2 regions of the Pseudomonas sp. B22129 genome follow, and region 2 is predicted to be linked to the other one. Evidence: predicted binding sites of a transcription regulator. Region 2 holds the regulator's gene; the other holds the start of a gene.
The links. The regulator FliA, encoded in region 2, starts transcription of late flagellar genes. The targets are predictions, from matches to a motif close to CTAAAGTTTNNNNNNNNNNNGCCGNTAA.
Positions count from the first base shown of each region.

Region 1: AB4P94_RS20945 (methyl-accepting chemotaxis protein) is a predicted target of FliA. The motif match lies at 3,132-3,159, and genes of this name have one in related genera.

Region 1 is NZ_CP162592.1:4,532,459-4,547,300, forward strand. It holds gene AB4P94_RS20935 (2-dehydropantoate 2-reductase) at 1-860, shown strand, start outside; gene AB4P94_RS20940 (hypothetical protein) at 938-1,564, shown strand; gene AB4P94_RS20945 (methyl-accepting chemotaxis protein) at 1,568-3,061, opposite strand; gene AB4P94_RS20950 (alpha/beta fold hydrolase) at 3,296-4,315, opposite strand; gene AB4P94_RS20955 (PIG-L deacetylase family protein) at 4,459-5,220, opposite strand; gene AB4P94_RS20960 (glycosyltransferase) at 5,396-6,055, opposite strand; gene AB4P94_RS20965 (SAM-dependent methyltransferase) at 6,052-6,651, opposite strand; gene AB4P94_RS20970 (PIG-L deacetylase family protein) at 6,648-7,406, opposite strand; gene AB4P94_RS20975 (acyl-CoA dehydrogenase) at 7,403-8,401, opposite strand; gene glgX (glycogen debranching protein GlgX) at 8,403-10,562, opposite strand; gene AB4P94_RS20985 (DUF2934 domain-containing protein) at 10,759-11,016, opposite strand; gene AB4P94_RS20990 (malto-oligosyltrehalose synthase) at 11,041-13,785, opposite strand; gene malQ (4-alpha-glucanotransferase) at 13,782-14,842, opposite strand, start outside.
Region 2 is NZ_CP162592.1:3,326,402-3,341,243, reverse strand. It holds gene AB4P94_RS15385 (chemotaxis protein CheW) at 1-403, opposite strand, end outside; gene AB4P94_RS15380 (CheW domain-containing protein) at 466-1,257, opposite strand; gene AB4P94_RS15375 (ParA family protein) at 1,257-2,045, opposite strand; gene motD (flagellar motor protein MotD) at 2,096-2,983, opposite strand; gene AB4P94_RS15365 (flagellar motor protein) at 3,201-3,941, opposite strand; gene AB4P94_RS15360 (chemotaxis response regulator protein-glutamate methylesterase) at 3,941-5,062, opposite strand; gene AB4P94_RS15355 (chemotaxis protein CheA) at 5,110-7,305, opposite strand; gene AB4P94_RS15350 (protein phosphatase CheZ) at 7,317-8,105, opposite strand; gene AB4P94_RS15345 (chemotaxis response regulator CheY) at 8,124-8,498, opposite strand; gene fliA (RNA polymerase sigma factor FliA) at 8,667-9,407, opposite strand; gene fleN (flagellar synthesis regulator FleN) at 9,404-10,237, opposite strand; gene flhF (flagellar biosynthesis protein FlhF) at 10,342-11,658, opposite strand; gene flhA (flagellar biosynthesis protein FlhA) at 11,670-13,784, opposite strand; gene AB4P94_RS15320 (IS110 family transposase) at 13,956-14,842, opposite strand, start outside.

The DNA.
Region 1 (14,842 bases), 1.2 Mb from region 2:
AGGGGCTGCAATTGCACTCCGGCGAGGATGTGTTGATTGCCCGTTTGCATGCGACATCCAATCCCGAAGAGCTGGGCGCTCAAGACTTGGTGATCTTCGCCGTCAAGGCACCCGCGTTAGCTGCCGCCGTGACCCATGCCAAAGCGCTTGTTGGTCCGGATACAGTGGTCGTGCCTGCCATTAACGGTCTGCCATGGTGGTACTTCCTGCAGACGACGCAGGCGTTGGCGGGCTTGCGCCTGGAGGCTGTCGATCCGGGGGGCGTGATCGAACAGGGCATTCCTGCCCGCGCGGTGATCGGCTGCGTGGTCTTTCCTTCCTGTGCGGTACTCAGCCCTGGCGTGATCAAGCACATGTCCGGGAACCGGCTGGTGTTCGGCGAGCCGGCCGGCGGCTTGAGTGCACGCGCCGAGACCCTCGCCAAGGCGTTTCATGATGCAGGTTTTGATGCTCACGCCGACGAAAACGTGCGCGAACAGATATGGCTCAAGCTCCTCGGAAACGCCTGCTTCAACCCGGTCAGCCTGCTGGTGGGCGGCACCACCGATGAGCTGATCGACGACCCGTTCGTGCATGCCGTGTGTGTCGAGATGATGGACGAGGTGCTGGAACTGGGCAGGCGGCTGGGCCTTTCGCCCGAAATCGATCCCACGCAGCGCATCGCCATCACCCGCAAACTTGGCAAGGTCAAAACCTCCATGCTGCAAGACGTCGAAGGCCAACGGCCGGTGGAAATCGAAGCCATCCTGGGTGCGCTGGTAGGCGTGGCGGACAGGGTCGGGGCGCCGCTGCCTCGCACGCGTACGGTCTATGCCCTGGCGAGGATGCGCGCCAAGCTGCTGGGGCTTTTACCGAACTGACAGCGCAGGGGGAATATTCCGCTCTCGTGAAACGTTTTCTGACTCAGTGCCCCCATACATTCCGAAGAGTATGTGCAATGAGCAATGGTCAGAACCAGGCGTTTCGCGTAAACCCCGAAAAGTACCTCACCGACAACGTGTTGATGACCGGCTTTTTGACGCGGCTCGCGCCGGTGCCGGTGTTTCTCTCCGAAGGCGGGATTTTCAGCTTTGATCTGGTGCGCGCAGGTTCCACCTGGTCCTTTCGCAAGGAACCGATCAGGATCGAGAACGCGCCGGCCTTGGAGATGGTCGGCGGTGAGTCGCCCATTTCCGCGCGATGGTTACCCCAGGGTGGAAACATCATCATGCCCTTGCGGCCCCGGCCCATGGGGGTGCCGGACGGGCTGATGTTCACCGCTGAATTGAGCGGCTGCACCCTGGTGATCGATGCAACCCCGCTGGGCTTGAAGGTGTATCACGTCCAGCCGGGCCGGCTGGCCCAGGAGTACACCAACGTACGCGCCGCCGGTGACGTACAGCGGCTGATCATTACCGATGTGTTCTACGACTCGGGCAACTTCAACGCCAATGTGCTGATGTACAACAACGATGGCCAGTGGCGTGTGGCGCTGCAACGCTGGACCGGTGCGTATATCGGGCAACTGGCCGGCCCCTACATCGACCGCTACAAAATGCACGATGTCATGTTCCTGGACGTTTAAGCGCTAGGGGTGAAACCTGCGCCCCAACGCATCCAGGCGCACCGCAATCGGCGGCAGGCGCTCGCTGCTGCGGGCCAGGGTGCCCACATCATCGGCGGTGCTTTGCGCAATGCTCTGCACCGCCTGCAACCGCCCGACAATCTCCAGGTTCGCCGTGGATTGCTCGCGGGTAGTGGTGACAATTCGCCCATTGAGCCTGTCGATGTGCGCAATGTCGCTGCCTACCGCTTGCAACATATCGACTGCCAATTGGCTGTCTTGCACGCAGCGCTCAACGCCTTGCTGGCTGTCGTGCATGGCTTCCACGGCCTGGCGGCTGCCTTGCTGTAAACCCTCGATGATTTGCTTGATCTCCTGGGTGGAGACCGCCGTGCGCTGGGCCAGGCTGCGCACTTCATCGGCGACCACGGCAAAACCACGGCCCTGTTCCCCGGCACGGGCGGCTTCGATGGCTGCGTTGAGGGCGAGCAAGTTGGTCTGGTTGGCGATGCTGCTGATCACTTCGAGTACCGAGCCGATTTGCTCGGCTTGCACTGCCAGGCCTTGCACGGTCTGGTGGGTGCCGCTGATGCGGGCGGCCAGTTGAGTGATTTCTACCTGGGCGCGACCGACGCTTTCCTGGCCCCGCTCGATTTGCTGGCTGGCCTTGCCCGCGTGTTCCACCGCTTGCTCGACATGCAAGGTGATGTGGCCCATGGCGTCCTCCATGCGCTGCATGGAGCCGGTCATCTGGGTGATTTCGGCCAGTTGATGGCGCGCGCCGGTTTCCAGGGTGCCGCTGGCGCTGGCCAGTTCCTGGCCCAATTGGCCGAGGCCGTGGGAGTCGCGGGCAACGCCGTCGATCAAGTGGGTCAGTTGTTCCAGGAAGTGGTCGAAACGTTTGGCCAGGGACACATGCGCCTTGCCTTCGCCTGTGGCGGTTTGCGCGGTGAATTGCGAGGTCACGGCGAGCATCTTCTCGAGCATTTCCTGGCTCTCGACCGCTTCGCGCTGGCTATGAATGGCCAGGTAGAGCAGGGCGACCGTCTCCATCACCACGTAAAACGCATGCACGAACACCATGGCCCAGCCGCCGTGATGCTCCATCACAAACACTGGAAAACCTTGGTGTTGCAAAGCATGAAACACCACGTGGTGCACAGCGATCGTCGCCGCTGCCACCAGTATCGGCAGCCAGTCGCGATAAAACGTCAGCACGGCCAGCAACGCGAAGATGCCGAAGTGCGATTCGATCACGCCTTGCGCCTGGTTGATGTGCAGGGCGGCCATGACCATCAGCCCGGCACCGAGCAAACAGCGCATCACGCGCGTGCCACCAAGAGCGCGGTACAGCATTGTCAGCACCACACTGGTGCCGCCCCCGACGATCACGGCTTGAATCAACGTGTCGTGCCAGAACGCCAGGCCCAGCGAGAACACAAACATCAGCCAGATCAACGCCAGCATGATGCGGTCGGCCTTGCGGTAGTGCTCCATAAAACGCGTGCGGACGGGCATTCACTCGTACTCCATGTGGTCGAACCTGGAACAAAGCATGGGGCGTGCCACCGTTGGGCAAGGTAATAGAGTATCGGCATCATTGAATGGGACTTGAGGCTTTGCGTGTTTTACGGCTGTCGTACCTTCGGCAGAGTTTTAACGCGCGAGTGCTTGAGGCAGGACGCCATGTCACCCGTGACGCCCTGATCGAGTGAGCCTCCCACCCCTGACCGCTTGTACAGTCGGCTCCCTTTACAGGTGGTCGGCGTCAATCACCGCTTTTGCAAACGCCGCCGGCGCTTCCTGCGGCAGGTTGTGGCCGATGCCGCCGCTGATCAGCCGAAATTCATACTTGCCGGTGAAGCGCTTGGCATAGTCTTCGGGCTGCGGGTGCGGGGCGCCGTTGGCGTCGCCTTCCAGCGTGAGGGTGGGCACGCCAATGGAGGGTGATAACGCAAGCTTCTGTTCCAGCGCGTCATAGCGGGTTTCACCCTGTACCAGCCCCAGGCGCCAGCGGTAGTTGAACACGGTGATGGCCACGTGATCCGGATTGTCCAGGCCCTTGGCGCTGCGTTCAAAGGTGGCATCGTCGAAGGCCCATTTCGGCGAAGCGGTTTGCCAGATCAGCCTGGCAAAATCGCGCGTGTTTTTCTGGTACCCTGCGGCGCCGCGCTCGGTGGCGAAATAGAACTGGTACCACCACTGCAACTCAGCCTTGGGCGGCAAAGGGTTTTTGCCTGCGGCCTGGTTGCCGATCAAATAGCCGCTGACGTATACCAGCGCCTTCACCCTTTGCGGCCACAGTGCCGAGACAATATCTGCCGAGCGGGCGCCCCAATCGTAGCCGCCGAGCACGGCCTGCTTGATGTTCAGTGCGTCCATAAAATCGATCACATCCTGGGCCAGTGCCGCAGGCTCGCCATTACGCAGGGTTTTGTCCGACAGAAACCGCGTGCCACCGTAGCCCCGCGCATACGGGATCAGCACGCGGTAGCCCTTGGCGGCCAGCAGCGGAGCAACGCTGGCGTAGCTGTCGATATCGTAGGGCCAGCCATGCAGCAGGATGACCACCTGGCCGTCAGCTGGCCCCGTTTCAGCGTAGGCCACATCCAGCACGCCGGCCTTGACGTGCTTGAGCGCGCCGAACGAGGAATGGCTGGCGACGGCTGGAATATTGATCTCGGGCATTTCGGCACTGGCGGCGCCGATGACACCGAACTGCAGCAGCGCAAAAGCCAGAAAAGTGGAGCGGCGGTTCAACGGGGTGTGCATGGCGAGCCTCCTGGGGCGTGGTGTGTGCCTGGCCCTCAGTTGACCGCTGCGGTGTATCGGGTGTGTTTCAGCAAAGGGCCCGGGTTAAACGCTGTGTATCGCAATGGCCGCTGTACACACTGCGATACACAGGCGCCAGCCTTCTACGAAAACACAATCTCGTAGGGCTCGCGCATGCGCTCCAGCAACTCGTGGGCGAGCCTCGGCGCCAGGCCAATCGCCGGGTCGCCGACCAACTGGCTGGCGTAGGCGTGGGTGGCGTGCAGCTTGCGCGCCACGCTCCAGGTGTCCAGGCGCACTTTGCGCGCGCGCTGCCAGGGGATAATTGCCCCCTCACGTGCAGGCCAGTGCCAGGCCCAGATCGGCAGTTCATGCAAGCGTGCGCCGATCAGGCTGCAGGCTTTGGCGCTGGCGCGGCCCACTGCATCGTGGTCGTCATTGCCGTCGTTGCGCCAGGTGGTAAAGACCGTGTCGCCGGGCAGCAGGTAGCGCGCGATGAATTGGCTCATGGGCTGCTCGCTGGCCGCCAGTGCATCGTCGCAAAACCCGCCGCGAATCCACTTCAGGCTGTGCAAGGGCATGCCAAGGCGGCGCAGGGCTTCAGCGCTTTCCTGAGGGCGGATAACGCTCAGGCGGCTCGCGGGCCAGGCGTTGGACCCCGGGTGGCTGGCGCTGCCGTCGGTGATCGAAATCAGCAGCAGCGGATGGTTCAGGGTGCTGAGTATTTGCAGCAGCCCGCCACAGGCGAGCACCTCATCGCCCGGATGCGGCGCGATGACTACCACGCGGGCACCCGCAGGTACCAGCGAGGTGGGCGTGATAGCGGGGATTTGCGCCAGCTGCGGTGCACTGTTCCAGATTTGCGCGGGGCCGCGACGGCCCTCGCTCAGGGAGGCAGGTTTCATGGGTGTCACATCCTTGTCGATTGATGCGGGTCGTGCCCCGTTGACGGGACGACTCTCTTGTAATCACCACAGGCTCCGCTGCGGTGAGGCGCGGCACTCCAGTCCTGGATTGCCAGCAAGGCACTGTCAGCATAGACAAGGATGTAGCGCTCTTACATCGTGAAATGTGGATTTTTCAGGTCGCGTGCATCAGGCTCTTTAAATAATCACCAAAGCCGCCTTCCGCCCGGCAATCCAGGCGGGCGCTGGTGATGACTTGTGGCGTATGGCTCCAGGCGATCGATGCACCGCAGCGTTCCAGGTCACGCACCAGTTGCACATCTTCATGACAGGCCAGCGGCTCGAACCCGCCGGCCTGCACATAGGCCCCGGCACTCACGCCCAGGTTGGCTCCATGGACATGGCGGTGGCCGTCGCATGCCTGGTACGCCTGGTGATAGCGAATTTGTGCGGCCGGATCGAAACCCTCACTCCACGCGTCGACGGTGACCGTGCCGCACACGGCATCGACGCCCAGCGCCAATTGCGCCACCAGCCAATCGGGGGCGACCCGGCTGTCGGCATCCGTGCAGGAAATCCAGCGGGCGCCCTGATTCAACAAATGCCGTGCGCCTACGCCGCGCACATGCCCGACATTGCGCGCCTGCACGTGAAGTACCTGTACCGGATACGCCTGGGCAATCGCCGCACTGCCATCGCTGCACGTATCCAGAACCGCCAGGATCTGCACAGGTTCACCCAGCAACCCTGGGTGGCTGGCAGCAATCATCGCGGCGTTCAGGCATTCGCCCAGCAGGTCTTCTTCGTTATGCACCGGGATCAGAATACCGATCATCGCAGGCCCTCGCGTGTGGCAACCGAGGCGCCATCGCGGCCCCACAGGTCAAGCAGGAAATCAGTCTCGTGGTGCCGGGCAAGGTGGGCCATGTCCAGCCGTTTTTGCAGCAAGGCATGTACCTCGTCAGCCGTTTGCGGGCAGCCTTCGATTGCCGGGCGCCAGTGACAGGCCAGCAGTTGGCCGTCGTCGGCCAGGGAGGCGAGGGCGCGGTCGATCAGGGTATTGAGGTCGTCAATGTCGAGGTAGTAACACAGTTCGCTCAACACAATCAGGTCGAACGGGCCAGCGGGCCATTGTTGTGGCAAGCGGCTTTGCTGGACCTGTGCATGGGCAAAGCCCAGCAGGCGTTTTTCTGCCAGGGTGACAGCCGCGCTCGCCGTGTCGCAACACAGCAGCCGATCACAGCGCGGTGCCAGTTCTGCACTTAATTCACCGTTGGCGCAGCCCGGCTCGAAGATCGACGCGTAGCGCGGGCGGGTCAGTACGGCGAGGGTCAAGGCGCGTTTGCGGCGTTCATACCAACGCTGGCGAAACGCCCAAGGGTCGTCATTGCCCGCAAAGAGTTGGTCGAAATACGGCGTGGCAACGCTCATACAAACACCACTTCAAAGGGTTGCAGCAAGCGCTCGACGACATAGGGCGCCAGTACCGGCGCAAGGCCAATGTGCGGGTCGCCTTCGAGCTGGCTGGCAAAGGCATGAATGGCATGGCGTTTGCGCGCCACCGCCTCGGGTGTCAGCGGGATCTTGCGCGCACGGTGCCACGGCACCTGGCTGTCTTCCGGCGTCGCCCAGTGCCAGGTCCATACCGGCAGCTCATACAAGGTGGCGCCGACAGCCTGCGCGGCCAGGGCACTGGCGCGCCCGACAGCCTCATGATCGCAATGGCCGTCTTCGCGCCAGGTGGTGAACACCACATCGGTCGGCTTGAGGTAGCGCTGGATAAACGCGCTCAACGGGCGTTCACTGGCGGCCACCTTGCTGTCGGTAAACCCTGCCCGTAGCCATTTCAGGCTATGCAGCGGCAAGCCCAGGCGGTGCAAGGCCTGGGCTGATTCCTGCGGGCGTACCACGCTCAAACGCTCGACCGGCCAGCGCCTGGAGCCGGGATGACTGGCACTGCCATCGGTCACCGAAATCAACTGAATGGGCCTCCCCAGCGCTGCCAAACCTTGCAACAGCCCACCGCAGCCGAGCACTTCGTCATCCGGGTGCGGCGCAATGATCACTGCGCGATGCCCTTCGGGAACCAGTTGCTCAACGCTGACCTTTGGCAACTCGGCCATATGGGATGAAGCTTGCCACTGATGCAGCGGCGTTCCCTGGCCGACGATTGGATTGGGTTTCATAATTGCCACCTCCCTGTGGGTTCACCCGCTACCTGTTCGCCCAGGGCGGCCAAGTCACGTTCGGCATGGCTTTGCCGCACGTACACCGGCAAATCCGCCATCAACTGGGCAAAGTGCGGGTCCTTGCAATACGGGCCTGCGCCGACGGCGCGCCCGACATGATGAATCACCTGTTCGACGGTATCTTCTACGCAGGCGCGTACTTGCTGGGCGAGCAGTCGGGCATCCGCCAGAGGCGTGCGGTCAACCTGTGCCGCGCTGTCGCGCAGCACGCAGGCGGCGCTGTTCAGCGCACTGTCCACAGCGCCCAGGTGCGCCAGCGCATGGGGTTCCGGGCGCTTGCTGCACTGCTCGCGCAACGCCTCCGCCAGGCGTTGCGCTGCACCATACCAGCACGCGGCAATGCCGATGCCGCCTTGCCAGAACCCGGGCCGGGCGAGGTAATCGCCGGGCTCGCCAATCGCGATACCGCGGGCATGCTCAAACACCACTTCGACACTGCCCGTTGCCGCCATGCCGACGGCCTTCCAGCCCTCATTGGTCACGCTGACCCCCGGCTGGTGCATCTGCACGGCGACCAACTGCTGGCGATCCTCGTCGTCCCAGGCGGTCAGCAGCCCGTGGCTGACCACCGCCGCCCCCGAGCACCAGGCTTTACGCCCGTCAACAATCAGCCACTGACCATCACGCCGTACCCGCACTTTGGCGTTCGGCGGCTCGGCGGCCCACATGCCCCACGTGCTGCCCACGGGCGGCAAGGGGCTGTTGAGTTCGGCGATGATTGCCAAGGCATCGGTGTGGCCTTCAAACAACTTGCACAGGCGCAGGTCGTGCCCGGCCACCTGCGCCAGGCGGCTGAAGCGCTCCAGCGTCTGGCCGCTGCCGGGCAATGGCAGTTGGTCCAGGCCTTGCTCCTGAAGGGCCTTCAGGGCATCGCCCAGGGCTTGCGTGTCCGCATAGTCCCGGTTGCCTTGAAGGAATCCGTGCAAGGCCATGTCACACCTCGTCGTCGCGCTGCAGTTCAAACAGCAGCAGTGAGCGGCCGGTGACCGCGTATTCGTGTTCGAAATCAAAGCGCTCCTGGCCTCGTACGGCCGGCGCATTGGTGTCGAGCATGCAGGTCCAGAACTCACCTTCCGGCACCGGTGGCAGGCGGAAATTGACCATGTCGTGGTGGGCGTTGACCACCAGCAACAGGGTGGCATCGGCACCAGCCCGGCGAATCCCGGTCTCCTGAGCACGACCGTCCAGCAGCATGCCCAGGCAGCGGCCATGGCTGTCCTGCCATTGCTCGGTGTTCATCTCGTTGCCATCCGGGGCGAGCCAGGTGACATCCTTGACGCCGATATCCTCGTTGTAATCGCCGACCAGGAACCGGCCACGGCGCAGGATCGGATACGCCAGGCGCAGCTTGATCAGGCGTTTTACAAATTTCAGCAGGGCCTTGCCGTCATCGTCCAGGTCCCAGTTGACCCAGCCGATTTCACTGTCCTGGCAGTAAGCATTGTTGTTGCCGTGTTGGGTGCGGGCGAATTCGTCACCCGCCACAATCATCGGCGTGCCCTGGGCCAGCAACAGCGTGGCGAAAAAGTTGCGCATCTGGCGCAGGCGCAACGCATTGATTTGCGGGTCGTCGGTCGGGCCCTCGACGCCATGGTTCCAGGACAGGTTGTTGTTGCTGCCGTCCTGGTTGTTCTCGTCGTTGGCTTCGTTGTGCTTGTCGTTGTACGACACCAGATCGTGCAGGGTGAAACCATCGTGGGCGGTGATGAAATTCACCGAGCTGTAAGGGCGGCGGCCACGGTGGTTGAACATCTCGCCCGAGGCGGTCATGCGCGCGGCGAAGTCTGCCAACTGGCCGTCGTCACCTTTCCAGAAGGCTCGCACGGTGTCGCGGAAACGGTCGTTCCATTCAACCCAGCCCGGCGGAAACTTGCCCACCTGGTAGCCGCCGGGGCCGCAATCCCAAGGCTCGGCGATCATTTTCAGCTGGCGCAGCACGGGGTCTTGTCGGCACGCGACGAGGAAGCTGTGGCGCTCGTCGAAACCCTCGCGGTAGCGACCCAGAATCGTCGCCAGGTCAAAGCGGAAACCGTCCACGTGCATCTCCGTGGCCCAGTAACGCAGGGAGTCGGTGACCATCTGCAAGACGCACGGGTGGCTGAGGTCGAGGGTGTTGCCGGTGCCGGAGTCGTTGATGTAGAAGCGCTTGTCGTCGGGCATCAACCGGTAGTAGGAGGCGTTGTCGATACCGCGCATGGACAGGGTAGGCCCGCGTTCGTTGCCCTCGGCGGTGTGGTTGTAGACCACGTCGAGTATCACTTCCAGTTTGGCTTCGTGCAGGTGCGCAACCATCTCCTTGAACTCGGCAATCTTGCCGCTGGCCAGGTAGCGCGGGTCCGGCGCGAAAAACGCGATGCTGTTATAGCCCCAGTAGTTGGTCATGCCTTTTTGCAGCAGGTGCTGGTCATTGACGAAGGCGTGCACCGGCAGCAATTCCACCGACGACACACCCAATTGGCGGATGTGTTTGAGCACGTCGTCTTCCATCAAGCCGGCGCAGGTGCCACGCACCGATTCGCCCACCGAAGGGTGGCGCATGCTGATACCGCGCAAATGGGTTTCGTAAATGATGGTGCGGTCCCACGGCACGCGCACCGGTTGGTCGTTGCCCCAGGTATGCGCCGGGTCGATGACCTTGCATTTGGGCACGAACGGCGCACTGTCGCGTTCGTCGAAACTGAGGTCGTCGTCCGGGTGACCGATGGTGTAGCCAAACAGCGCCTCGGACCATTTGAGTTCGCCCACCAGCTGTTTGGCATAGGGGTCGATCAGCAATTTGTTGTGGTTAAAGCGATGGCCGTTGGCCGGGTCGTACGCACCGTACACACGGTAGCCGTAAATCAGCCCGGGGTGGGCGTCGGGCAGGTAGCCGTGGAAGGTTTCGTCGGTGTATTCCGGCAGCTCGATACGCTCCAGCTCCACTTCGCCGGAATCGTCGAACAGGCACAGCTCGACTTTGGTGGCGTTGGCCGAGAACAGGGCAAAGTTGACGCCCAGGCCATCCCAGGTCGCGCCGAGGGGGAAGGGCAAACCTTCACGAATCCGCGACGGCTCGTTTTCCGGCGTCGGTTGGCTTTTATCGGGTTTGCTCATGCTTGAATTGCTCCTGCAAAGGTCTTTTTTCAGGCCGAGGACGGCCGTGCTGGCGGGAAGCCAGGTAAAAATTCAGTTCAGAGTGCGGTCCCCTGTGGGAGCGGGCTTGCCCGCGATAGCGTCGGCACACACAACAATGTTGTCGCCTGACACGCCGTATTCGCGGGCAAGCCCGCTCCCACAGGGGGGAAGGTGTTTAGCCTGCTGGCTTGGGTGGCGCCTTGGGCTTTTTCGGCGCCGCAGGCTTGGCGGCGGCGGCGGGCTTGGCTTTGGGCGCTGGCTTGGGTGCAGTCTTGGGCTTGGCCGCAGGTTTTGGCTTGCTTGGCGTCAACGCTTCGGCTTCTGCCAGCTTGCGCGCCATCTCCCAGTGGCGTGCATCTTCACCGTGGGGTTTGCCTTCCGATTCCCAGATCTGATGCGCCAACTCGCGAACACGTTTGTCTTCAGTACTCATCACAATGCTCCTCAGAGAAAATTTTCAGCTTTCTTGATCATCAGGATTGATAAAGACATTGACCGGGAAATCCCCCAGGGCAGTGCTGATCAGCAGGTCCTTGTCTGGTGTGACTGCGCCCGTGTGAAAAAGTCCCTTCCAGTTTTGTGTTGCAACGGCAAACGGTAATTTCACCCGCGTATCGCCCCAAACCTGCGCATCAATGTGAGGCAAATCACCGTTTTCCAGCAGGCGATGGGGCAGACGAGGTACCACCACCAGCAAGTGTTTGCCCTGGTGTTCGCGGCAGAAAGCGACGACGTGATCCGCGTGTTGGCCGGTCACTTCCAGCGGGGTATAGCTGCCGCTGCGAAAGAGCTCAGGATCGGCCGTGCGCACTGCCAACACCTGGGCAATCAGCGCCTGTTTGATACGCCCGTCACGCCAATGGGGCAACAGCTCGCCGACGTCCGGCGCAGTGTTCAGCGCCTGTTGCCGTGCGTTGAAATCCACCGGGCGGCGGTTGTCCGGGTCCACCAGGCTGAAATCCCAGAATTCATCGCCCTGGTACAAATCCGGCACACCCGGCACGGTGAGACGAAGCAAGGTTTGCGCCAGCCCGTTCAACGCGCCCGCTGGCGCGATAGCCTGGGCGGCGGCGCCGATGGCGGTGCGCAATGCGCGGCCTTCTTCACTGAGCAACAGGCGTGACAGGAACGCTTCAACCCCTTGCTCATAAGTCTCGTTGGGCGCACTCCAGCTGCTGTGCAACTTGGCTTCGCGCAGGGCTTTTTGCTGCCACTGCCACAGGCGTTGCTGATAGCCCTCAAGGTTCGCATCAAGGGGCCAACTGCCCAACAACACCTGGTAGAGGATCAGTTCATCGCCCGCCGAAGGGCTGTTTTCACCGTCACGCAAAGGCGCCGCTAAAATGCGCCATTGCTCAACCTGTTCGACGTACCAGGGCGCGCACTCGCTGAGCACGGCCAGGCGCGCACGGGTGTCTTCGCCGCGTTTGTGATCATGGGTGGCGGTGGCCAGCAGGTTGTCCGGGAACTCCCGCAAGCGCTGGCGGTTGACCGCATGAAAGTCCGCCAGCGGCGCACTGAACTGTTCGGTGCTGAAGCCCACGTCATTGCGCGACAACAGCACTGCGCAGCGATAGAACGCCGTGTCCTCCACCGCCTTGGCGGCGGCGGGCGAGGTCAATTGCTGAAAGCGTACGCAGGCATGTTTGAGGATCTTGCGTTCCCGGCCGACCGGGCGATCGCGCCACGGCTGGCCGCCCAGCCAGTTTTCCAGGTGTTCGAGGACCGGCCAGTCGCCTTCGCCGAGGGTGCTGCGCGCGCCCTCCATGGCCTGCTGGAAGAACACGTCATCTTCGGCGCTGCGGCCCCGGGCGCTGATATAGGTGCGGTACACCGGGAAGTGCACAATCAGTTCCTGCAACGCGCGCCGGATGGCGCCAAGCGTCAGGTCGCGGGTCATCACATCGTCGCGGGCCACTTGCAACAAGGCCTGGGCCACACTTTCGAAATCACCGCCGAGGGAACCGTTGAGGATTTGCTGGCGCGCCAGCCTGGCCTCTTCGATAAAGGCCGAGGGGCGCTCGCTATGGCGCGTCCACAGATCGGCGAGCGGTTCGAAGCCGGCCGGATCGTGTTGGAGCAACGAGAGCTGGTTCATGAATTCGTAACCGGTGGTGCCGTCCACCTGCCAATCACGCCGCAGGGTTTCGCCTTCACCGAGGATTTTTTCGACGAAGATCGGCAAGTGCCGCTGCGGCGACAGCGCATCCACGCGACGGCGCAGCTTGCGGCAATAACCCCGTGGGTCGGCCAGCCCATCGATATGGTCGATGCGCAGGCCGTCCACCAAGCCCTCACTGATCAGCTCAAAAATCTTGCCGTGGGTGGCCTCGAACACCGCCGTACGTTCAACCCGCAGGCCGCCGAGTTCGTTGACGTCGAAGAAGCGCCGCCAGTTGATATCGTCCGCAGCGGTGCGCCAACTGGCGAGGCGGTAGGCCTGTTGTTCCAGCAACTGATGCAGGCGCTGGAAACCCTCAGGTTGGCGGCCATCAAAGGTGGCCAGCCGTTGTTCGATGGCCGGCAACACTTCAGTGGCGCGTTCGGCCAGCGCGTGTTTCAGCCAGCCGGCTTCGGCATGGGCGTCGTCCTGCCAGGTGAGCGCGGTGAAACGGTCGGCCAGGGGTTTGAGTAACTCGCCGTCGCCCAGAATCGTCGCGTAATCCCGTGGGCAGATGGGAAAATGATGCTCGTAGTGCTCGACGTGAAACGCGCCAAGGGTGGCGTCGAATTGCAGGGTGAGCGTCCCGGTTTGCAAGGCTTCGCCGTAATCGCTGCCCAGAAATGGCATTAACAACTGGCCTTTGAGCAGCGGGTCGGGCGAGTGCCACTGGATGTCGAAGAACTCGCTGTAGGGGCTCAGGCGCCCCCATTCCAGCAGGTCCAGCCACCACGGGTTGTCGGCGCCGCCCACGGCCATGTGGTTGGACACGATGTCGAGGATCAAGCCCATCTCATGCTCACGCAGTGCCGCCACCAGGCGCCGCAAGGCGGGTTCGCCGCCAAGCTCGGGGTTCACCGTGGTCGGGTCAACCACATCGTAGCCATGCATGGAACCGGCGCGGGCGCTGAGCAAGGGCGAGGCATAAATATGGCTGATACCAAGCCTGGCGAAATACGGCACCAACGGCACCGCGTCATCCAGGGTAAAGCCTTTATGAAATTGCAGACGCTGGGTGGCGCGTAACGCAAGGGGCTTCATCGGTCACGCTCGTGGGCCTGGTTGCGCGCCACGGCCAGCAGTTCCAGGCGGCGTGCGGCGTTTTCATTGTCGAGCAGGCTGGCGGCTTCTCCGGTGAAACGGCGGCGCCAGTTCGGGTGCGTATCAAGGGTGCCGGGCAGGTTGGCCTGTTCTTCCACGCCCAGGGCATCTTCCAGCGGCAGCAGTACCAGCGGCGCGCGGGTGTGGCCGAGGTAGCGCACGCTGGCGTCGATCATGTGGTCGGTGTCATTGCGGATCTCGTCCACGAAGTTCTGCGGGTCCTGGCTCAAGGCCTGGCGCAACGCCTGGCGTTCGCGCAGGCGGTGCTCGCTCCATTGCTCCACGGTGGGGGCATCGATCAGGCCGAGCTGGATGTTCCACTCGATATCCCGGCTATGCCACCAGCCATTGAGCGTGGGCAAATCGTGAGTGCTGGTGGTGGCCAGGGCGTTGTCCGGCCAGTCGAGGATCGGCTTGAACTGGCCGTCGTGGTTTTGTTCGAACAGCAGCACACGCATGCCGAGGATCGAGCGGGCGATGAGTTTTTCGCGCAGGCCATCCGGTACGGTGCCGAGGTCTTCGCCGAGCACAATGGCTTGATGGCGATGGGATTCCAGCGCCAGCAGGCGCAACAGGTCATCCACCGGGTAATACAGGTAAGCCCCCTCACGCGGTGACGCATCCATAGGGATGACCCACAGACGTTGCAGGCCCATCACATGGTCAATGCGCAGGCCGCCGGCGTGGGCGAAGTTGGCGCGCAGCATTTCGATAAAGGCACGAAAGCCGTTGCGCTTCAGGCCTTCCGGCGAGAATGCGGATATGCCCCAGCCCTGGCCCGCACGGTTGAGGATGTCGGGTGGCGCGCCGACGGTAAGGTCGGCGAGCAGTTCATCCTGACGGCTCCAGGCCTGGCTGCCACCGCCGTCGGCGCCCACGGCGAGGTCGGCGATCAGGCCCACACCCATGCCGCTGCCGCGCGCCGCTTGCTTTGCGCGTTGCAGGCTGCGGGCGATCAGCCATTGGCTGAAGGCGAAAAAACCGATCTCGTCGCGAT
Region 2 (14,842 bases):
TGCACACGCCCTGGATAAACTTGGCGGATTCTTCGTTACCCACGTTCGGCGCGGTTTCCACTTCCGATTGGCGCAGATAAACCACTTCGGCCACGCTGTCGACCATGATCCCGACCACTTGCTTGTCGGCTTCGATGATCACGATACGGGTGTTGTCGTTGACTTCCGTCGGCGCCAGGCCGAAACGCTGGCGGGTGTCGATCACCGTCACCACGTTGCCGCGCAGGTTGATGATGCCCAGTACGTAGCTTGGTGCACCCGGAACCGGGGCGATTTCGGTGTAACGCAGCACTTCCTGCACGCGCATCACATTGATGCCGTAGGACTCGTTATCCAGTTTGAAGGTTACCCATTGCAGGATTGGATCATCGGCCAAACCTTGTGCGGACGCTGACTTGTTCATACCCCTTGCCCCTTCTGTGTGTGCTTCTTTGGCCACGCAACCGCACGGCCCTTATTGTTCAATCAACTGCGTTTGTTTTGTGGCATCGATTTGACGGCGCCGCTGGCGATCAACTCAGCCAGTTCGGCGACGTCCAGCAACGCGCACATATGTTCGATCACGGTGCCCGCCAGCCAGGGCCGCTGGCCCCGGTGGCTGCGCCATTTGATTTCATTCGGGTCCAGGCGCAACGAGCGGCTGACTTGATGCACGGCCAGCCCCCACTCATAACCCTGCACCGAGATCACGTATTGCAAACCCTGGCGGAAGTCGTCGCGGTAGCGATCGGGCATCACCCAACGTGCGGTATCAAGGACTTTGAGGTTGCCGGCCTGGCTCGGCAGGATGCCGAGAAACCACTCCGGCTGTCCGAACAGGGGCGTCAGTTCCTGGCCTTCCAGCGAATAGATCGAGCCCAGGCACACCAACGGCACCGCCAGGGTCAACCCGGCGACGTCGAACAACAGGCATTCGAACGGCTCGGCGGCCCACGACGGGCGACCATCCCCCGTGACGGGCGGCGGCGTGATGCTCGGCGGCAGGTGCACTTGCACCACGGGTTCAACCACCAGTGGCGCCACGATCACCGGCGTAATCGGCACCACAACAGGGGCCGCTACTACGTGCGCGTCACGGGCCTGCTCTTCCAATACAGCCAGCTGAAATTCATCCAGCGTGCTTTCAGGCTCTACAGCCGGCTCCAGCACCAGAATCGGTTCCGGCAATTCTTCTGCGGTCGCATCCTGCAGCAAGTTATCCAGGTAGGATTCCAGTGCCAGTTGCGGCCGCGTTTTGAGTTCGACGGGACGGGTCATCACGCCACCTGCGCCACAAGCTGCTGCGAGAGCAGATGCTTGAGCAACGCGCGGTAGGCCAGCACGCCACGGCTCTTGCCGTCGAACTGCGACGGCGTGAGGCCCGCTCGGCTGGCATCACGCAGGCGGGTGTCCACCGGGATGTAGCCATTCCAGATGGTGTCCGGGTAGGCATCGCGCAGTACACGCAAGGTGCCGAGGGACGCCTGGGTACGGCGGTCGAACAACGTCGGCACGATGCTGAACGGCAGCGCCTGTTTGCGCGAACGGTTGATCATCGCCAGGGTGCTGACCATACGCTCCAGGCCTTTGACCGCCAGGTGCTCGGTCTGCACCGGGATCACCAACTGCTGGCTGGCCGCCAAGGCGTTGACCATCAGCACACCCAGCAACGGCGGGCTGTCGATGATCGCGTAATCGAAGTCCTGCCACAGCTGCGCCAGGGTCTTGGCGATCACCAGGCCCAGCCCACTCTGCCCCGGCGACTGACGCTCGAGGGTCGCCAGCGCAGTGCTCGATGGCAGCAGGGAAATGCTTTCGTTGCTGGTGGGCAACAGCAGTTGCCCCGGCAAATCCGCCGGCACGCTGCCCTTGTGCAGGAACAGGTCGTAGCAGCTGTGTTCCAGCGCATCCGGGTCGTAACCGAAATAGCTGGTCATGGAGCCGTGGGGGTCCAGGTCGACCACGACCACGCGCTTGCCCGCCTCGGCCAGCAACCCGGCCAGGGCGATGGACGTGGTGGTCTTGCCGACCCCACCTTTTTGATTGGCAACTGCCCAGACTCTCATTCGGTTGGTTCCTCCCGGCAGGCATTGGCGCGACCGAGACAGTGCATAAGTTATTGAGCCGGTGACGGAGAATTGACGGCACTCTGACGAACCGACGGCTTAACGGTTGGCGGTGCAGTTTGTGTGCCAGCCCGCTTCAACGCCGCATCCGGCGTTGCATTCGCCGTGCCGGTGCCGGTCAGGCTGCGGCGTACATCCAGGTTACGCGAGACCACCAGCACCACGCGACGGTTGCGCGCGCGGCCCTCAGCGGTGGCGTTATTGGCCACCGGCTGGAATTCACCATAGCCCACCGACGCCAGGCGCCCGGGGTTTACGCCCTGCATGGCAAGCATGCGCACAATGCTCGCGGCACGCGCCGAAGACAATTCCCAGTTGGTCGGGTACTGCGCGGTACTGATCGGGAAATTGTCGGTAAAGCCTTCTACGTGCACCGGGTTTTCAAACGGTTTGAGGATCGCCGCCACCTTGTCGATGATGGTGAACGCCTGATCGCTCGGCATCGCATCGGCACTGGCGAACAGCAGGCTGGAGTTCAACTCGATCTCCACCCACAGCTCATTGCCTCGCACGGTCATCTGGTTGGACTTGATCAGGTCACCAAACGCGGCGCTGATGTCATCGGCGATGCTTTTCAGCGGGTCGCTGGTGCCACCGATGCCGGCGGCGGTTTCGTCGCTGTCGTTGACCAGCGGCTTGGCCGGGGTCACGGTCTTGGGCCGCTCGTCACCGATCGGGATGGGTTTGAGCGCGCGGTCGGTATCGTTGAACACGCCCACCAACGCTTGGGAAATGATCTTGTACTTGCCTTCGTTGATCGACGAGATGGAGTACATCACCACGAAAAACGCGAACAGCAACGTGATGAAGTCCGCGTAGGACACCAGCCAGCGCTCGTGGTTGACGTGCTCTTCAGGCTCGCGACGGCGACGGCTCATAGAACCTCCCCCCATTTTTGGGCGTAGTGCCCACTGTGGTGAGCGAGCTTGTTGTGGCGAGCGAGCTTGCTCGCGCTGGGGTGCGAAGCGCCCCCAACGAACTCACCACCGCTCTCCTGCCGAAACCGGGTCGCCTGTTTTGGGGCTGCTGCGCAGCCCAGCGCGAGCAAGCTCGCTCGCCACAACAGCGCAGTTCGCCACAATTCGATACCCATCATCAATCCATGAAGCCCTGAAGCTTCAATTCGATGGAGCGCGGGTTCTCACCCTCGGCAATCGACAAAATGCCCTCGAGCAACATCTCGCGGTAACGCGACTGGCGCATCGCAATCGACTTCAACTTGCTGGCCACCGGCAACAGCAGCAGGTTGGCACTGGCCACGCCGTAGATCGTCGCGACGAAGGCCACCGCAATGCCGCTGCCCAACTGCGACGGATCGCCGAGGTTGCCCATCACGTGGATCAAACCCATCACCGCACCGATGATGCCGATGGTCGGCGCATAGCCGCCCATGCTTTCAAAGACTTTGGCAGCGTTGATGTCGCGGCTTTCCTGGGTATAAAAGTCGACTTCCAGGATGCTGCGAATCGCTTCCGGCTCCGCGCCGTCCACCAGCAACTGCAGGCCTTTGCGCGCGTAGCTGTCGGGTTCGGCATCGGCCACGCCTTCCAGGCCCAGCAGGCCTTCCTTGCGCGCGGTGAGGCTCCAGTTGACCACGCGGTCGATGCCGCCGGGCAAATCCACGCGCGGCGGGAAAATGATCCACACCAGAATCTGCATGGCGCGCTTGAAGGAGCTCAAGGGCGACTGCAACAGCGCAGCGCCCACGGTGCCGCCGATTACGATCAGCGCTGCCGGGCCGTTGGCCAGCGCACCGAGGTGGCCGCCTTCGAGGTAGTTGCCGCCAATGATCGCGACAAACGCCATGATGATGCCGATCAGGCTCAATACATCCATCAGAGGCAGGCCTCCACCAGATGTTTGCCGATGTCGTCCAGGCTGTACACGGCGTCGGCCAGGTCAGCCTTGACGATGGCCATGGGCATGCCATAGATCACACAGCTGGCTTCGTCCTGGGCCCAGATCGCGCTGCCGCCCTGCTTGAGCAGGCGCGCGCCTTCACGGCCATCAGCGCCCATGCCGGTGAGCACCACCGCCAGAACTTTGTCGCCGTAGGACTTGGCCGCCGAACCAAAGGTGATATCCACGCACGGCTTGTAGTTCAGGCGTTCATCGCCGGGCAGGATTTTGATCGCCCCACGGCCATCCACCATCATCTGCTTGCCACCCGGGGCCAGCAACGCCAGGCCAGGGCGCAGGATGTCGCCGTCCTCGGCCTCTTTGACGCTGATGCGGCACAGCTTGTCCAACCGCTCGGCGAAAGCCTTGGTGAACGCGGCAGGCATGTGCTGCACCAAGACGATGGGCGCAGGGAAGTTGGCCGGCAATTGGGTCAGCACGCGTTGCAGGGCCACCGGGCCGCCGGTGGAAGTACCGATAGCCACCAGTTTGTAGGCTTTGCGTTTGGGCGCGGGGGAATGCCCGCTCGGCGCTGGCGCACGAACCGGCGCCACCGCCGGGCGGGCCACCGGTGCAGGTGCCGGGCGCGCAAACGACGACGTGGTCGGTGCCGGCGCCGCGACGGGCGCTGGCGCCGGTGTGCTGAACAGGCTGCGACGGTTACTGCGCGAAATGCTGTGCACCTTCTCGCACAGCATCTGCTTGACCTTCTCGGGGTTGCGCGAGATGTCTTCGAAATTCTTCGGCAGGAAGTCCACCGCACCCGCGTCCAGCGCATCCAGGGTCACCCGGGCGCCTTCATGGGTCAGCGAGGAGAACATCAACACCGGAGTCGGACAGCGCTGCATGATGTGCCGCACGGCCGTGATGCCATCCATCATCGGCATCTCGTAGTCCATGGTGATCACGTCAGGCTTCAACGCAATGGCTTGATCAATCGCCTCTTTGCCGTTGGTGGCCGTACCGACCACCTGAATCGTTGGGTCGGCGGAAAGAATTTCCGAGACGCGGCGGCGGAAGAAACCCGAATCGTCCACCACCAGGACCTTGACTGCCATAAACACTCCGTTAGGCGGGGCGGGCAAACCGCCCTACCCCACCAGAATCAAATACGCCGAGCGGCGTAACGCTTGAGCATGCTCGGGACGTCGAGAATCAGCGCGATCCGGCCGTCACCGGTGATGGTCGCACCCGACATGCCCGGGGTTCCCTGCAGCATTTTGCCCAAAGGCTTGATGACCACTTCTTCCTGGCCCACCAGTTGATCGACCACAAAGCCGATACGCTGGGTGCCCACGGAAAGAATCACCACATGGCCTTCGCGCTGCTCTTCATGCTTGGCCGATGCCACCAGCCAGCGCTTGAGGTAGAACAGTGGCAACGCCTTGTCGCGCACGATCACCACTTCCTGGCCGTCCACCACGTTGGTGCGCGACAGGTCGAGGTGGAAGATTTCGTTGACGTTGACCAGCGGGAAAGCGAATGCCTGGTTGCCCAGCATCACCATCAGGGTCGGCATGATCGCCAGGGTCAACGGCACCTTGATCACGATCTTGGAGCCCTGGCCCTTGGTCGAGTAGATATTGATCGAGCCGTTGAGCTGGCTGATCTTGGTCTTTACCACGTCCATGCCGACGCCACGGCCGGACACGTCGGAAATCTCGGTCTTGGTCGAGAAGCCCGGGGCGAAGATCAGGTTGTAGCACTCGGTGTCGGTCAGGCGGTCGGCGGCGTCCTTGTCCATCACGCCACGCTTGACCGCGATATTGCGCAAAATTGCCGGGTCCATGCCTTTGCCGTCGTCAGTAATCGACAGCAGGATATGGTCGCCTTCTTGCTCGGCGGCCAGAATCACCTTGCCGTTGCGCGATTTGCCCGACGCTTCGCGTTCTTCCGGGGTTTCCACGCCGTGGTCGACGGCGTTGCGCACCAAGTGGACCAGCGGGTCGGCCAGGGCCTCGACCAGGTTTTTGTCGAGGTCGGTTTCTTCACCCACCAGTTCCAGGTTGATTTCTTTCTTGAGCTGGCGTGCCAGGTCGCGAACCAACCGTGGGAAGCGGCCGAAGACTTTCTTGATCGGCTGCATCCGGGTTTTCATCACCGCGGTTTGCAGGTCGGCGGTGACCACATCGAGGTTCGACACGGCCTTTTGCATGGCTTCGTCGCCGCTGTTCAGGCCCAGGCGCACCAGGCGGTTACGCACCAGCACCAGTTCGCCGACCATGTTCATGATGTCGTCCAGGCGTGCGGTATCAACGCGCACGGTGGTTTCGGCTTCACTGGCCGGTTTTTCGGCCACCGGTGCAGCAGCTGCACGCGCCGCAGCGGGGGCCGCAGCAGGTGCCGGGGCTGGCTTGGCGGCCACTGGCGCGGCGGCTTTGGCGGCGACCGGTGCTGGCGTGGCAACCGCAGCCGCCGGGGCCACTTCGGTGAACTTGCCTTTGCCGTGCAATTCGTCGAGCAGGGCTTCGAATTCGTGATCGGTGATCAACCCGTCGCCGGCAGGTGCAGGCGCAGAGCTGGCCGCCGGCGCGGCGGCGGTGGCTGCAACTTCCGGCAAGGCTTCGGCCACAAACGTGCCTTTGCCGTGCAGTTGGTCGAGCAATGCTTCGAATTCGTCGTCGGTAATGTCGGTGTTGGCCGAAGCGGCAGGCGCTTCGGTGGCTGCGGCAGGGGCCACGGCGTCAGCCGCGAACTGGCCTTTGCCATGCAGCTGGTCGAGCAGGGATTCAAATTCTGCGTCGGTAATGTCTTCGCTGGTCGGCGCAGCAACCGGCGCACGCGGCGCTTCAGCTTCGGCCTTGACCGCGCTGAGGGAGTTGAGCAGCTGTTCGAACTCGCTGTCGGTCACATCCGGCTCGGCTTCCACCACCGGCGCGGGGGCTGCAACGGCAACCGGCGTCGAGGTGTCGGCGGGTTCTGCCAGGCGCGCCAGGGCGGCCAGCAGTTCCGGGGTAGCCGCGGTGATCGGGGCACGTTCGCGCACTTCGCTGAACATGCCGTTGACTGCATCCAGTGCTTCGAGAATCACGTCCATCAATTCCGAATCAACGTGGCGCTCACCCTTGCGCAGGATGTCGAACACGTTCTCGGCGATGTGGCAGCACTCCACCAGCTCATGGAGCTGGAGGAAGCCGGCGCCCCCTTTTACAGTGTGAAAACCGCGAAAAATTGCATTGAGCAGGTTCGCATCATCCGGTCGGCTTTCCAGCTCGACCAGTTGCTCGGACAACTGCTCTAAAATTTCGCCGGCCTCTACAAGGAAATCCTGAAGGATTTCTTCATCGGCGCCGAAGCTCATGTGGGTGCTCCTTAGAAGCCTAAACTGGACAACAAATCGTCTACGTCGTCTTGCCCGGATACAACGTCTTCACGTTTATCGGCATGAATCTGCGGACCTTCACCCTTGGCGAGATGTTTTTTTGGATCTTTTTCCGAGAGGATCGCCGCGCGGTCATGTTCAATACCGGCAAAACGATCGACCTGGCCAGCCATGAGCACCAGTTTGAGCAAATTGCTTTCCACTTCGGTGACCAGTTGGGTCACGCGTTTGATCACCTGACCGGTGAGGTCCTGGTAATCCTGGGCCAGCAGAATGTCGTTGAGGTTGCTGGAAACCGTGCGGTTTTCCTGCTCGCTGCGCGACAGAAAACTGTCGACCCGACGCGCCAGCTCACGAAACTCTTCAGCGCCCACTTCCCGACGCATGAAGCGGCCCCAGTCAACACTCAGGGCCTGGGCTTCGTTGGCCATACCGTTGACCAGCGGCGTGGCGTTTTCCACCAGGTCCATGGTGCGGTTGGCCGCCGCTTCAGTCAGCCTGACCACATAGGACAGGCGTTCGGTCGCGTCGGTGATTTGCGAAATCTCTTCGGCCTGGGGCATATGCGGGTCAATCTGGAAATTGACGATCGCACTGTGCAGCTCGCGTGTGAGCTTGCCCACTTCCTGATACAGGCCGCGGTCACGGGTCTGGTTGAGCTCATGGATCAACTGCACCGCGTCGCCGAACTGGCCTTTTTCAAGGCTTTCAACCAACTGGTGAGCATGCTTTTTCAGGGTCGACTCAAAGTCTCCCTGTGACGTTTCGTTATGCTCCATAGCGCCCCCGTGGCAGCATCAATGACCGATGCGTTCGAAGATTTTTTCGATCTTCTCTTTCAGTGCCAGCGCCGTGAACGGCTTGACCACGTAACCGTTGACCCCGGCTTGGGCGGCTTCAATGATCTGTTCACGCTTGGCTTCAGCGGTCACCATCAGCACAGGCAGGCTGCGCAGCTTTTCATCCGCACGCACGTGGCGCAGCAGGTCGATACCGGTCATGCCCGGCATGTTCCAGTCGGTTACCAGAAAGTCGATGCTCCCGCTGTTGAGGATCGGAATCGCCGTAATGCCGTCATCCGCCTCGACCGTGTTGGTGAACCCAAGGTCACGCAACAGGTTTTTTATGATCCGCCGCATCGTTGAGAAGTCATCAACGATGAGGATTTTCATGTTCTTGTCCAATTCGACCTCCAAGCAGTCTTAAACGCGCCCAGCACCTGGACGCGCCATTTCAATCAACAGGCGTTACACAAAAAGGACTGCCCAGGGCACCACGGAACTGATCCGCGAAAACGTGAAGCCTTCGCGGTAGCGTCTGCAGTGTCCCCACACTGCCTGTCAGCGCGCGCGCCACTCTCCCAATCGTCCCCGCAAGCGGGCTGCGCACTGGCTATGCAGCTGGCTGACACGCGATTCGCTGACCCCCAGGACCTCACCGATTTCCTTGAGGTTCAGCTCTTCGTCGTAGTACAGCGCCAGCACCAGTCGCTCACGCTCCGGCAAATTGGCAATCGCCTCCGCCAACGCCCCCTGGAAACGTTCATCTTCCAGGTCGCGCGACGGTTCGAGATGTGCACTCGCGCCGTCCTCGTGCAGCCCTTCGTGTTCGCCGTCCTGCAACAGGTCGTCGAAACTGAACAGGCGGCTGCCCAAGGTATCGTTCAAAATCCCGTAGTAATCGTCGAGACTCAATTGGAGTTCGGCCGCAACTTCATGATCTTTAGCGTCACGGCCGGTTTTTGCTTCAATTGCGCGAATCGCGTCACTGACCATTCGCGTGTTGCGGTGTACCGAACGCGGCGCCCAATCCCCTTTACGCACTTCATCGAGCATCGCGCCACGGATGCGGATACCCGCATATGTCTCGAAACTCGCACCCTTGCTCGCGTCGTATTTGGTCGACACTTCGAGCAGGCCGATCATGCCGGCCTGGATCAGGTCTTCCACCTGCACGCTGGCGGGCAGGCGTGCCAGCAAGTGATAGGCAATGCGCTTGACCAGGGGCGCATAGCGCTCGATCAGTTCGCCCTGGCTGTCACGTGCCGACTTTTTGTAAAGGTTGTAGCCGCTGGATGTCATAGCACCGGTCCTGCGCTCGTCTGATGCACCAAACGCTCGACGAAAAACTCCAGATGCCCCCGCGGGTTGGCAGGCAACGGCCAGGTATCGACCTTCTGGGCAATGGCCTTGAACGCCAGTGCGCACTTCGAACGAGGGAACGCTTCATAGACCGCACGCTGCTTTTGCACGGCCTTGCGCACACACTCGTCATACGGAACTGCGCCGACGTATTGTAAGGCGACATCGAGGAAGCGATCCGTGACCTTGGTCAACTTGGCGAACAGGTTGCGCCCTTCCTGCGGGCTTTGGGCCATGTTGGCCAGCACACGGAAGCGGTTCATGCCGTAGTCACGGTTAAGCAGTTTGATCAGGGCGTAAGCGTCGGTGATCGAGGTGGGTTCATCGCACACCACCAGCAACACTTCCTGCGCCGCGCGCACGAAGCTGACCACGGACTCGCCGATCCCGGCGGCGGTGTCGATCACCAGCACGTCGAGGTTGTCGCCGATATCGCTGAATGCCTGAATCAGGCCGGCATGCTGCGCCGGGCTCAGGTGCACCATGCTCTGGGTGCCCGACGCCGCCGGCACGATGCGAATGCCGCCTGGCCCCTGCAGCAGCACATCGCGCAGCTCACAGCGGCCTTCGATCACATCGGCGAGGGTGTGTTTGGGTGTCAGCCCCAGCAAAACGTCGACGTTCGCCAACCCCAGGTCAGCATCCAGCAGCATGACGCGACGGCCAAGCTCTGCCAGGGCCAGGGACAAATTCACTGACACGTTAGTTTTCCCGACGCCACCTTTGCCGCCGGTCACCGCGATCACCTGTACGGGATGCATGCTGCCCATTTTATTTCTTTACCTTGTCTTGCTTAGACGCAGGCTACATGGCTTGGCCGCGTGAATCGCTTGCAGACCATCGATGTAGATACTTTTCACGGTGTTCACTGCCCTCAACCGACCCGTTTTGCCGGGTTGTGGTAAAGGTCCGCGAACATGTCAGCCATCGCTTCCTCGCTAGGCTCTTCTTGCATTTGCACACTGACGGCACGGCTGACCAACTGATGACGGCGCGGCAGATGCAGATCATCCGGAATCCGCGGGCCGTCAGTCAGGTAAGCAACCGGTAATTCATGGCTGATCGCCAGGCTCAACACTTCACCCAGGCTCGCGGTTTCGTCGAGCTTGGTCAGGATGCAACCGGCCAGGCCGCAGCGCTTGTAGCTGTGGTACGCAGCGGTAAGAACCTGTTTCTGGCTAGTGGTTGCAAGCACCAGGTAATTCTTTGATTTGATGCCACGCCCGGCCAGGCTTTCCAGTTGCATGCGCAAGGCCGGGTCGCTGGCTTGCAGGCCGGCGGTATCGATCAGCACCACGCGTTTGCGCAGCAGCGGGTCGAGGGCATTGGCCAGGGACTGGCCCGGGTCGACGTGGGTCACCGGCACGTTGAGGATACGGCCCAGGGTCTTGAGCTGTTCCTGAGCGCCGATGCGGTAGCTGTCCATGCTCACCAGCGCGATATTCTGCGCGCCGTATTTAAGCACGTAACGCGCGGCCAGCTTGGCCAGGGTGGTGGTCTTGCCCATGCCGGCGGGGCCGACCATGGCGATTACACCGCCCTCTTCCAGGGGTTCGATTTCCGGGGTGACGATCATGCGCGCCAAGTGGGCCAGCAGCATACGCCAGGCCTGGCGCGGCTCTTCAACTTCGGCGGTGAGCGCCAGCAGGTCGCGGGACAATGGGCCGGACAGGCCGATCCGTTGCAGGCGGCGCCACAGGTTGGCTTGTGCAGGCTTGCTGCCTTGCAGCTGGGTCCACGCCAGCGAGCCAAGCTGCACTTCCAGCAGTTCGCGCAACCCGTTGAGTTCAAAGCGCATCGAATCGAACACGCGCTGGTCAACCGCAGCGGCCGGGGCTGGCGCAGCAGGACGTGGCGGTTCTTTGAACGTTGGCTCGACCAAAGGCTCGGACGCCGTCAGCGGCAGCCCGGCGAACAATTGGCGATTGGTGGTGGCATCGCTGTCGCCGCGCATGCTCAGTTCAGCCTGGGCCGAGACAATGCGCGAAGCGGTCTTGCGCAGCTCGTCTTCGAGCTCCATGTTCGGCACGCGCGGCGCCAAGGCCTGGGGCGTGTAATCCAGGGCAGCCGTCAGCTCGACACCGCCGGCAATGCGGCGGTTTCCGATAATCGCGGCATCGGCGCCCAGCTCATCACGTACCAGTTTCATGGCCTGACGCATATCGGCGGCGAAAAAACGCTTAACTTGCATAACCCACTACCTCAGCCGTTGGGCCCTACTGTCGCGACGATAGTCACTTGCTTGTTGTCAGGAATTTCCTGATAAGCCAAAACGTGCAAATTCGGAACTGCCAGGCGACCAAACCGCGACAACATCGCTCGAACCGGGCCTGCCACCAGCAGAATCACCGGGTGGCCCGCCATTTCCTGACGCTGAGCGGCTTCGATCAACGAACGCTGCAGTTTTTCAGCCATGCTTGGTTCCAGCAGAACGCCCTCTTCCTGGCCAAGCCCGGCCTTCTGAATACTGTTGAGCAATATTTGTTCCAACCTTGGCTCCAGGGTGATCACAGGCAGCTCAGACTCAACGCCTACAATGCTTTGCACGATGGCGCGGGACAAGCCGACACGCACCGCAGCCACCAGAGCGGCAGTATCTTGACTCTTGGCGGCATTGTTGGCGATGGCCTCGGCAATGCTGCGGATGTCGCGCACGGGCACCTGCTCGGCCAGCAAGGCTTGCAACACCTTGAGCAATTGCGACAGCGACAGCACGCCCGGCACCAGTTCTTCGGCCAGTTTTGGCGAGGCCTTGGCCAGCAAACCCATCAATTGCTGGACTTCCTCGTGGCCGATCAGCTCGTGGGAGTGCTTGTACAGAATCTGGTTGAGGTGGGTGGCGACCACCGTGCTGGCGTCCACCACGGTGTAACCGAGGGACTGCGCCTGGCTGCGCTGGCTGACTTCGATCCACACCGCTTCCAGGCCGAAAGCCGGATCTTTGGCGGTAATGCCATTAAGCGTACCGAACACCTGGCCGGGGTTGATCGCCAGCTCGCGGTCCGGGTAGATCTCGGCTTCGGCCAGGATCACGCCCATCAGCGTCAGGCGATAGGCGCTGGGCGCCAGGTCGAGATTGTCGCGGATATGCACGGTGGGCATCAGGAAACCCAGGTCCTGCGACAGTTTTTTGCGCACGCCCTTGATCCGCGCGAGCAGTTGGCCACCCTGGTTGCGGTCCACCAGCGGAATCAGGCGGTAGCCCACTTCCAGGCCGATCATGTCGATCGGGGTCACGTCATCCCAGCCCAACTCCTTGGTTTCCTGGGCACGGGCCGGAGACGGCAGCAAATCCTGCTGGCGGGCGATCTCTTGTTGCGCCAGCACCTTCACCGCATTTTGCTTGCGCCAGAACAGGTAGGCCGCGCCGGCCGCCATGGCCGCCATGCTCAGGAACGACACGTGCGGCATGCCGGGCACGATGCCCATGATCGCCATGATGCCCGCTGCCACAGCCAACGCTTTTGGCGAGGCGAACATCTGGCGGCTGATCTGCTTGCCCATGTCTTCGGAGCCCGAAGCACGGGTCACCATGATGGCCGCCGCTGTAGATAACAACAGTGATGGCAATTGCGCCACTAAACCGTCACCGATGGTCAGCAAAGCGTACACCTTGCCCGCATCGCCAAAGGTCATGCCGTGCTGGAAGATACCGACCGCCATGCCGCCGATGAGGTTGATGAACAAAATCAGCAGGCCGGCGATGGCGTCACCGCGCACGAATTTGCTCGCACCGTCCATCGAACCGTAGAACTCGGCCTCCTGGGCGACTTCCAGGCGACGGGACTTGGCCTGGTTCTGATCGATCAGGCCAGCGTTGAGGTCGGCGTCGATGGCCATCTGCTTGCCGGGCATGGCATCCAGGGTAAACCGCGCGCTCACCTCGGAAATGCGCCCGGCGCCCTTGGTGACCACCACGAAGTTGATGATCATCAGGATCGCAAACACCACGATACCGACCACGTAGTTACCGCCGATCACCACCTCACCAAAGGCCTGGATCACCTTGCCGGCGGCGGCGTGGCCGTCCTGGCCGTGGAGCATGACCACACGGGTCGAGGCCACGTTCAACGCCAGCCGCAGCAGGGTGGCCACCAGCAGAATGGTCGGAAACACCGCGAAATCCAGCGGCCGCAGGGCGTATACGCACACCAGCAGTACCACGACGGACAGGGCAATGTTGAAGGTGAAGAACACGTCGAGCAGGAACGGCGGCATCGGCAACATCATCATTGCCAGCATCACCAGCAACAACAACGGCACACCCAGGTTGCCCCGCGACAGGTCAGTCAGGGTGCCACGGGCCGTGCTGAGCATTTGAGAGCGATCTACCACCGGTATTCCTCGTGTTCCTTGAAGCAAAGTTTTGACGCCGAGGGGCGTCTTGAAGGCGGTATTGCAAGAAGCCTTCCAACTTTGGTTTCAGGGCGACGATCGTCGAGGGGTAACCGATTCATCTGTGGGAGATTCTATGGTTGGGGGCAACCCTCAACCAACCTTCGGTTGGTATTCGTTTTGCCCTTTCAGCAAGGCAAATACCACCCGAGCAAGCTTGCGAGCCAACATTACCAGTACCTGAGTGGTGCTATATCCCCGTGCCCGCTGCGCCTGGTAAAACTCCTTCCATGCTGCAGTCCGGCTAGCCGCCATTGCTGCGTTATGCAGAAGGCGCCGCGCTTCTGAGTCGCCGCGCTTGCTTAAACTGCGCCGATTATCTTTCTGCCCGGACTTGGAGACGCGCAAGTCCATACCCAAGAAAGCGATAAATGCGTCCGCGTTTCTAAAGTCCCCTCGCTGGAAGCTGGTAATCAAGCGAGCCCCGGTCAAAAAACCGATACCTTCAACGCTCATGCAACGTTTGAGTTGGCCCAGTAACCCAGCCTCTTTCAGTCGATCGCTGATCATTTTTTCGATCAATCCTTCAAGTCTTTGCATCGACTTCATTTGCTCGGCAAAAGAGGCCTTCAACAGCGGTTCATTCGCCCAGCTTTGCGTCAGGCTAACGCGAGCTTGAACCAGGGCGGCACGGCGGCGGAAAAGGCTTAACAGTTGGCGATAAAGAGGGGACGGCGGTGTCCAGGGGTGAAGCTCGTCGGCTTCTTTTCGCAAATACCGTGCTAGTAATTGGGCATCCAGGGCATCAGTTTTGGCACGAACCTTCACACTTTTGCGGTAATGACTGAGTTCATAACCACCGACCATGTAGATAACGCAGCCAGCTTCATAGGCCAGATCAGCAAACTCCAAGTGGTAGGTGTTGGTGGCCTCAATGGCGATAGCAACGCTGCCTGGTAAAGCCCTCAGCCACTTTTTGATAGCGGCTTTGGTATTCGGGATTGCTTCCAAAAGATCGAGATCGGCGTGATAAATCACCA